2 regions of the Mesorhizobium sp. CNPSo 4688 genome follow, and region 2 is predicted to be linked to the other one. Evidence: predicted binding sites of a transcription regulator. Region 2 holds the regulator's gene; the other holds the start of a gene.
The links. Region 2 encodes LexA, which represses DNA repair genes until DNA is damaged. Its sites were predicted from a motif close to TGTTCNNNNTGTGTTCNG; they were not measured.

Region 1 (4,833 bases), on a different contig from region 2:
CCCGCCAAGGCCGTAGGCGAAATTGGCGCTGTATTTGGCGCCGAGATCCTGTCCGGCCTGGCGGTTGATCTCGACGAAGCGGACGTTGAGCTGAACCTGCTGCGAAGACGAGATGTTGACCGAATTGATCACTTCCTCATTACCGGAGAAGCGGCTGGCTATCTTGCTCGCCTTCTCGGCGGCGACCGCGTCATCCGCCTCGCCCGACAGCACGACGCGGCCATTGGCCGAGCCGACCTTGATCTTGGCGTCCGGCACGCTGGCACGAATGGTGCTGGCCAGCTGGTCGGTGTCCAGCGTCACCTCAATGTCGACGGTGCCGACCAGTTGCTTGTTCTCGTCGAACAGCGCGATGCCGGTGGTGCCGAGATTGTTGCCCAGCACATAGAAGGATTTGTCGGTCAGCGGATTGACGTTGGCGATCTCCGGATCGCCGATGACGATCTGGTAGAAGGCGGCATTGGTCATGATCGTCTTCGGCTTGCCCTTGGCCACCTTGATCGACGCATTCTTGGTCGACGACACGTAGACGATGTCATTGTCGGCCCTGGCCGGCGCGCTGAGGCCGAGCATTGCGGCCGCGGCGAGGCAAGCCGCCATCGCAAACGCCCGCATTGGGCGCAGCCCTTTCGTCATCCGATATGCATGAAATCCCGACATCTGTCCCGTCCCTCGCCCGGTCCCCACCGGCAGTTATGGCTGGTCCCGCGCAGGAACCTGGTATTCTTCGACCTGCGTGCCGCGCGTCACGATGATCGTCTTGAATTTCGGCTTCTCAGACTCCTTGGTCGCGGCAGTGAACAGCGCGCCGGCAGCGGCCTGGACGCCGGAGGCGACCGACCCGCCGAAGGATGAGATGGTGGTGACGCCGTCCTTTGCGGCACCGCCGTCGGCGGAGGAGCGGAGCGACAGCGACAAGGTGCCGACGGTGCGGGCAAGCGCCACTTTCTGCGCGCCGTCCGTTGTTACCTCGATGGTCACGGAATTGGCGATCTGCGGCGTGGTCTGGCGCTCGTCGGCGCCCTGGCCGACGGTCAGCACCCTGGCGTCGGAGACGACGATTTCGGAGGTAACGGTCGAACCGGCCGCGCCTTGCGCATTCTTGGCCACTTCCTGGATTTCGCCGGCATCGCGTGTCAGCACCACGTCGACGCGGTCGCCCGGCATCACGAAGCCGCCGACCCCGGCGATCTCGTCGGTGCGGATGGTCACCGCCCGCATGCCGGGCGTCATCATGTTGGACAGCGTCGCGCGGCCGTTCGGCCCCGACAGCTTGCTGAGCAGCACCGGCTCGTTGATCTCGATCGGCGACAGCACAACACGGCTGCCTTCGGCAAGTAATGCATTGATGGTGGTGAAGGCGCCCTGCGGCACCGACTCTTCCGACCACGGGATTTCGGTGAGCTGTGCGCGGTCGAGTTCCATGCCGTAACGCAGCGGTGCGTTGGCCACCACAATTGTCTTGAACTCAACTTTTGGGGTCACGGGCGCCGGGATCGCCGCCGTTCTTTCCTCGGCATCGGTCCTGGCCTGGCTCTTGACCCAGAAATCCGCGGCAAAGATCGAGATCGCGCCGAAGACGGCGGCGATGCCGATCATGGTTATGGCCTTGCCCCTCACAACTAACCCCTGACACCTGATGGTCTTTTGTTTATTGAGGCCCACACTAGGCCGCTTGGTTAAAGATTCAGGAATCCCGGCCGGCCCGCGCGGACCTATTTCCGCCGGCTTGGTTATCGAAAGGTTTTAGGATAAGAAGGGGTTAAATCCCCGAACGTAACAGGAACTTCCGTCGCTTGGCGCTGAAAAGCGTGGCAGTATCGACGGGTGATTCGCGGCACCGGATTCTATGGCAGGCATGGACGACAACAACGATCTTTTCGGCAATCTGGAAAAGCAGCCCCAACCGACCCGGACAACGGCGCGCCCAGCTGATCCGCTGGTGCAGGCCGCGAAACGCCCTGTTGCGACCAAGGATGGCAGCGAAGGCTACAGCGCTGCCGACATCGAGGTGCTGGAAGGGCTGGAGCCGGTGCGGCGCCGTCCCGGCATGTATATTGGCGGCACCGATGACAAGGCGATGCACCATCTGTTCGCCGAGGTCATCGACAATTCGATGGACGAGGCGGTCGCCGGCCATGCCACCTTCATCGACGTCGAGCTTTCGGCCGACGGGTTTTTGACCGTTACCGACAATGGCCGCGGCATCCCGGTCGATCCGCATCCGAAATTCAAGAAGCCGGCGCTCGAAGTCATCATGACGACGCTGCATTCGGGCGGCAAATTCGACTCCAAGGTTTATGAGACCTCGGGCGGCCTGCACGGCGTTGGCGTCTCCGTCGTCAATGCGCTGTCGGACCATCTCGAGGTCGAAGTCGCACGGGGCCGCCAGCTCTACCGCCAAAGATTCTCACGAGGCGTTCCGGTGAGCGGGCTGGAGCAGCTCGGCGAGGTGCACAACCGACGCGGCACCAAGATTCGTTTCCATCCCGACGAGCAGATTTTCGGCAAGGGCGCAGCCTTCGAGCCGGCGCGGCTCTATCGCATGACGCGCTCGAAAGCCTACCTGTTTGGCGGTGTAGAGATCCGCTGGAGCTGCGATCCGTCGCTGATCAAGGAAAAGGACCAGACGCCAGCCAAGGCGGAGTTCCATTTCCCCGGCGGCCTGAAGGACTACCTCAAAGCATCGCTCGGCGACGACTTCCAGGTGACGCGAGAAATCTTCGCCGGCAAGAGCGAGAAGCAGGGCGGCCACGGTTCGCTCGAATGGGCGGTGACCTGGTTCGGTGGCGACGGCTTCATCAATTCCTACTGCAACACCATCCCGACCGGCGAAGGCGGCACGCATGAGGCCGGCTTCCGCAACGTGCTGACGCGGGGCTTGCGCGCCTATGCCGACCTCGTCGGCAACAAGCGCGCCTCGATCGTCACCTCCGAAGATGTTATGATCTCGGCGGCAGGCATGCTGTCGGTGTTCATCCGCGAGCCGGAATTCGTCGGCCAGACCAAGGACCGGCTGGCAACAATCGAGGCCATTCGCATCGTCGAGACCGCCATCCGCGATCCCTTCGACCACTGGCTGGCCGACAACCCGCAGGAAGCCTCCAAGCTCTTGGAATGGGTGATCGCGCGCGCCGACGAGCGGGTGCGCCGGCGTCAGGAAAAGGAAGTGTCGCGCAAGAGCGCGGTGCGCAAGCTCAGGCTGCCCGGCAAGCTCGCCGACTGCACGCAGAATGCCGCCGCGGGTGCAGAACTCTTCATCGTCGAAGGCGACTCGGCCGGTGGCTCGGCCAAGCAGGCGCGCGACCGCGCCAGCCAGGCCGTCCTGCCGCTGCGCGGCAAAATCCTCAACGTCGCCAGCGCCGGCAACGACAAGCTGGCCGCCAATCAGCAGATTTCGGACCTGATCCAGGCGCTCGGCTGCGGCACGCGCTCAAAATACCGCGACGAGGATCTGCGCTACGACCGCGTGATCATCATGACCGACGCCGACGTCGACGGCGCCCACATCGCCTCGCTGCTGATCACCTTCTTCTATCAGGAAATGCCGAACCTGGTGAATGGCGGCCATCTCTATCTGGCGGTGCCGCCGCTCTATTCGATCCGGCAAGGCGGCAAGGTCGCCTACGCCCGCGACGATGCGCACAAGGACGAACTCTTGCGAACCGAGTTCACCGGCCGCGCCAAGGTCGAGATCGGCCGCTTCAAGGGCCTGGGCGAAATGATGGCCGCGCAGCTCAAGGAAACCACCATGGACCCGAGGAAGCGCACGCTGCTCAGGGTCGATGTCATCGATGCCGTGGCGGCGACCAAGGATGCGATCGACGCGCTGATGGGAACCAAGCCTGAGGCCCGCTTCCGCTTCATCCAGGAACGCGCCGAATTCGCTGCGACGGAAGTGCTGGATATCTGAGCGTCAGCCGGTCTAGCCTGCGCTTCCGATACGGAGACCAGCCTGTGATCTGGGCGCGGCTGAAGAGCTATTTCGAAGCCAGTTTGGCGGGGCTGACTCAGCCGACACGCTCGGACTGGATTTTCGCGCTGCGCACCGTTTCGGCCGGCCTGATCGCGCTTCTCGTTGCCTACGCGCTAAAACTCGACCACCCGCAATGGGCGATGATGACAGTCTTCATCGTCGCCCAGCCGGTCGCCGGCATGGTGCTGGCGAAAGGCTTTTACCGGCTGCTCGGCACGCTGGCCGGTGGGCTTGCGGCGATCGGCATCACCTCCGTTTTCGGGACCAACCCCTGGCTGCTGGTCACGGCGTTGTCCGTCTGGATTGGCCTGTGCACGCTGGTCTCGTCGCTGCTGCGCAACCCGGAAGCCTATGGCGCCGCACTTGCCGGCTATACCGCGATGATCATTGGGCTGCCGGCCTTCGGCCAGCCGCATGTGATCGTCGATCTCGCTGTCGCGCGCTGCGCCGAGATCGTGCTCGGCATCGTCTGTGCCGGGCTGACCAGCCGGCTGATCCTGCCCAAGCTGGCGGCCGACGCCATCATCTCCAGGCTGAAGCGCAGCATCCTCGACCTTGCCATTTATGCGGGCGGCGCTTTTTCCGGCGGCGACCCGGCGACGCTGGCCGGCCTGCATCGCAAGCTGATTGCCGACGCCCAGACGCTGGCCGAAATGCGCACCTATGCCAGGCTCGAAGCGCCAAGCTTCGCCACCCGCGCCCATCCGGTCCGGCGCACCATCGGCCAGCTCCTGTCGGCGCTGTCGGCCGCACGTGCCTTGCATTCTCACGCTGCTCCCAAAAACGCGGCACTCATTCCGGTGCGCTCCGAACTGCAGTCGCTGGTCAGCGAACTAGCAGCCACGCCCGAGGCGCTG
Region 2 (4,833 bases):
GAGAATGGCCTGGGTTGCCGCAGCGGTGGAGCGTTCGCGGTCGGTGTCCTCGATGCGCAGCAGCATCGTGCCGTCAGTGTGCTTGGCGTAGAGCCAGTTGAACAGCGCGGTGCGCGCGCCACCGATATGCAGGTAGCCGGTGGGCGAGGGGGCAAAACGGGTGACCACCCTGTTGGACATGGCAATTTTGTTGGACATGGCAATTCTCGGGGCAAGGCTAGAAAACGGGGTGCGTGATCGCGCGGACTTTCGCACTTTGCGCGTTCATGTAGCATAGGGGGTCTGGGGCGCAAGGGGCAGACCCGATGGCTGGACGTGGCCGGGGCGAGGATCAAGGCGAGGGCGCTGCGACAAGCGTCAACGAACGCTCCCTGTTTGCCGACAGTCCCTATGCCGAGCCGATGCCCGTCGCGCTGCCCGAGACGCGACCTGGTCTCCGGCCTTTGTCTCCGGATGACACTGCGTCGGCGTCGGTCGACGCCGTGCCCGGATCCGCCATTCGTCTGCGCAGGCTGCTGCGCCGATCGACATGGCCAGCAATCCGCCGCAGCGTTGCCATGGCCGCCGTCACCGAACTCGACCGTGGCGTTGCCTTTCTGCTGGTGCCGGTTTTCCTGGCGGCCGGCGTCATCATTTATTTCTCGCTGGCCAGCGAGCCAGGCTTTGCCCAGCCAATCGCGATTGTGCTGCTCACGGCCTGTTGCGCAGCCGTCGCGCGGTCCTGGCCGAAGACGCATCTGCTCTGCATGGCTGCCATGCTGTGCGCGCTTGGCGTCGTCGCCGCCAAGGTCGAGACCTGGCACGCCGGAACGCAAATGCTTGGCTCCGAGATCCAGACACGACTGACCGGACGCGTCGTCAGTCTCGAGCAGATGGAGAACGGCCGCGTAAGGCTGACGCTCGACGTGATTTCGACCGCTCGCCCCAGGCTGCGCTACGCGCCGGAGCGGGTCAGGCTCTCGGCGCGCGCCGTTCCCGCCGATATGACCGCCGGCTCCCTGATCACCGGCTATGCCAGGCTGTTGCCGCCGACCGGTCCGGTGCGGCCGGAGAGCTACGATTTCTCCTTCGACAGCTATTTCACCGGCATCGGCGGCAGCGGCTTCTTTCTCGGTAATCCGAAAACCATTGCTTCGCAGGGCCCGCCGCCGCTGACCGCACGGCTCTCTTCGGCAATCGAGAATGCGCGCGAAAACATTGCCGACCATATCAGGGGCAAGATCGGCGGCGCCGAAGGCGAGATTGCCGCGGCGCTCATTGTCGGTGTGCGCGCCGGCATTCCGGACGAGGTCAACGAGGCGATGCGGCGCACCGGCATCTACCACATCATCTCCATTTCCGGCCTGCACATGGCGCTGGTCGCCGGCACCATCATGGCATTGCTGCGTGGCGCCTTTGCGCTATTTCCGGATTTCTCCTCGCGCCAGCCGGTCAAGAAATATGCCGCCGCCGCGGCGCTTGTTTCCATCGCCGCCTATCTCGTCATTTCAGGCATCGTGGTTGCCGCCGAGCGCAGCTTCATCATGCTGGCGGTCATGCTTGTCGCGGTGCTGTTTGATCGCGCAGCGCTGACCATGCGCAATCTGGCGATCTCGGCCATCGCCGTCATCCTGATGTCGCCGCACGAGGTCGTCGGCCCGAGCTTCCAGATGTCGTTTGCGGCTACTGCCGCCCTTGTCGGCGCCTATGCCGGCTGGGCTGACTACCGCGCCGACAAGGTGAGAACGCCGCCCGCAAGGCGCTCGTTCGTCGGCTTCCTGTCGCGAAAATTCGTGCTGGCCATGGGCGGTCTCGCCATGACATCGATCATCGCAGGCAGCGCCACTTTGCTGTTTGCCATCTGGCATTTTCAGCGCGTGTCGCCACTCAGCCTGCTCGCCAATCTGGCGGTGATGCCGATCGTCTCGCTGGTCGTCATGCCGTTTGCGGTGCTCAGCGCGCTGGCCATGCCGTTCGGCGCCGATGGGCCGTTCCTCTATGTCATGGGCAAGGGGCTGACGGCGATGATCGCCATCTCCGCCTGGATTTCTCAGCGTTCGCCGGTCGATGCCGTCGGGCTGATCTCAATCCGCTCGGTGCTGCTGGTAGCGGTCGCCCTCGTCATCGCCACCATGGCCACCACCTGGCTGAGGCTGGCGGCCGTGCCTTTCGCGCTGGCCGGCCTGTTGACTGTGCCGCAGGTGCGCACGCCCGATGTGCTTATCTCGGAGGATGCGCATCTGGTGGCATTGCCAATCGGCGGCGGCGAACTCGCGCTCAACCGGGAACGCTCGAACGAATTCACCACCGATAATTGGAAACGGGCATTGAGAGCCGAAACCATTATCCCGCCTGAGATTTTCGAGGCAACGGACACGCGGTTCGATCTAGAGCCACTCGACTTGCCGCCAGGCTCGCCCTTCTATTGCACAGGCAATCTCTGCATTGCCCGGCACCCCGCCGGAGCCATCATCGCGCTGGCAAAAGACCGCAACACAGCGCGGCCAGCCTGCGCTTTCGCGAGCCTGATCGTCATCGACGACGCCACCGCCTACAATCCGTGCCGCGACCCGCTGGTGCTGGTCGTGACCAAGAAGCAACTTGCCCGCGATGGTAGTGCCGCCGTCTTCTTCGACCCACAATCGGCCGCGACAGCGCCAACCATCCGCTTCGCCGTCGACAAGCCCTATCGTCCCTGGCACGAGCAACGCCGCTTCTCACGCGAAGCGCGTGGAATGCCGCCTTATAAGCAGCCCGAGAAGTACAAACCTAAACCGGCTCAGTAGCGCCTGATCAGCCCAACCAGCTTGCCCTGCACCTTGACCCTGTCCGGCCCGAAGATGCGGGTTTCGTAGGCCGGGTTGGCGGCTTCCAGCGCGATCGAGGCGCCCTTGCGGCGGAAGCGCTTCAGCGTCGCTTCCTCTTCATCGACCAGCGCCACCACGATCTCGCCGGGGCTCGCCGTATCGGCATTGCGGATGATCACCGTGTCGCCGTCGAAAATGCCGGCCTCGATCATCGAGTCACCCTTGACCTCGAGCGCGTAGTGTTCGCCGCCCATAATCATGTCCGGCGGCACCGAGATCGAATGGGTCTGGTGCTGGATGGCGTCGATCGGCACACCGGCGGCGATGCGGCCCATCACCGGGATCGACACCGCGGAAACCGCGTCGTCATTGCCGGCCGACATCGAACGAGAAGAGGAGGCCGGCTTGATCTGGCGGCCGAGACCGCCTTGCCCCTGACCGCCTTGACCGAGACTGCCCTGGATGACGCTCGGCGAAAACTTCTTCGCCGCGTTGAGGCCGGGCGCGATCGAGTCGGGCAGCCGCAGCACTTCCAGTGCTCGAGCCCGGTTCGGCAGCCGGCGAATGAAGCCGCGCTCCTCCAGCGCCGTGATCAGGCGATGGATACCGGACTTCGAGGCAAGGTCGAGCGCCTCCTTCATCTCGTCGAAAGACGGCGGGATTCCGCTCTCCTTCAGGCGTTCATGGATGAACATCAGGAGTTCATGTTGTTTGCGCGTCAGCATCGCGGCCCCCACGGGTTCTGAAACCAGAATCGGAAAAAACAAACCCAGAACAAACACTATCTGTTCCAGTTGTGTTCCGCAACCTTTTAAAGTTTAATGAATGTGTTGACGTTTTGTTCAGCGTAACATCAGCACGCTGCAGGCCGCACCCGCGGCTGAGGCCGGAGCGAAGGGCTCGCGCACGATCAAGCCGTTGGCGTCGGCCAGCATTCTCAGCATCGAGGAATCCTGGATGCCGAATGGCGTTGCCACCAGTGCGCCGGCTTCATCCCGGACCACGGCGCGCACATAGTCTTGCCTGAGATCGTTGGCCGGCATCGCGGCGCCAAGTTGCGCCGGGCGAATGTCCTGCCGATGGACGCGGCCGCCGAGCTGCGCCAACAGCGGCTTCAGGAACAGCTGCGAACAGACCAGGCTCGCCACCGGATTGCCGGGCAGGCCGATGCACCTGATATCGCCGAGACGCCCGAACATCAGCGGCTTGCCCGGGCGCATGGCGAGCTTCCAGAAATCGAGCTTCATGCCTTCGCCGGTCAACACGTCGTGCACGAGGTCGTGGTCGCCGACCGAGGCGCCGCCGAGCGTCACGATAACGTCGGCCTTTGCCGCGACAGCCTTGCGCACCAGCGCCGCTATGTCGGCCTTGCGATCTGCCGCGATGCCGAGATCAAGCGCTTTGGCGCCGACAGACTGCGCGGCGGCCACAACACCGTAAGCGTTGGAGGAGATAATCTGATCCGGACCGGGGTCACGCCCCGGCGGCAGCAATTCGTCGCCGGTGGCGATGATCGCGACCAGAGGCCGGCGCACGACGTTGAGCCTCGGATGATTGGCCGACGCCGCAAGCGACAATGCGGCCGGATCGAGCACGCGACCTTTTTGCAGGAGCAGGTCGCCTTGCGAGAAATCCAGTCCACGGCGGCGGATGTTACGGTCTTTCGCGGTCGGCTCGGTGACCTCGATATGGCCATTGCCAAGGTCGCGGACATTCTCCTGGATGACGATCGTGTCGGCACCTTCGGGCACCGGCGCGCCGGTGAAAATGCGGACAGCCTCCGCCCTGCCGACAGAGCCGTCAAAGCCGCGTCCGGCCGGGGCCATGCCGATCACCGAAAGCCGCGCCGGGGCGGATGCCACATCCTGCGCCCGCGCGGCATAGCCGTCCATGGCGGACGCGTTGAAAGGCGGCTGGGTGCGTAGCGCCACGACAGGCTCCGCCAGCACCCGGTCGGCCGCATCCGCCAGCGCGACGCTCTCGGCCGGCAGCGCCGCAGCGCCGTCCAGCAGGCGCTCCAGCGCCTCGGCGACCGGGACAAGCGCCA

Region 1: the regulator LexA is predicted to act here: its motif matches at 1,771-1,788, upstream of parE (DNA topoisomerase IV subunit B).

The regions. Positions count from the first base shown of each region.
Region 1 is NZ_JBWLUY010000012.1:156,979-161,811, reverse strand. It holds gene AC04SH_RS23590 (type II and III secretion system protein family protein) at 1-615, opposite strand, end outside; gene cpaB (Flp pilus assembly protein CpaB) at 694-1,599, opposite strand; gene parE (DNA topoisomerase IV subunit B) at 1,859-3,913, shown strand; gene AC04SH_RS23575 (FUSC family protein) at 3,958-4,833, shown strand, end outside.
Region 2 is NZ_JBWLUY010000001.1:194,985-199,817, reverse strand. It holds gene gltX (glutamate--tRNA ligase) at 1-180, opposite strand, end outside; gene AC04SH_RS01070 (ComEC/Rec2 family competence protein) at 306-2,765, shown strand; gene lexA (transcriptional repressor LexA) at 2,759-3,511, opposite strand; gene AC04SH_RS01060 (molybdopterin molybdotransferase MoeA) at 3,629-4,833, opposite strand, start outside.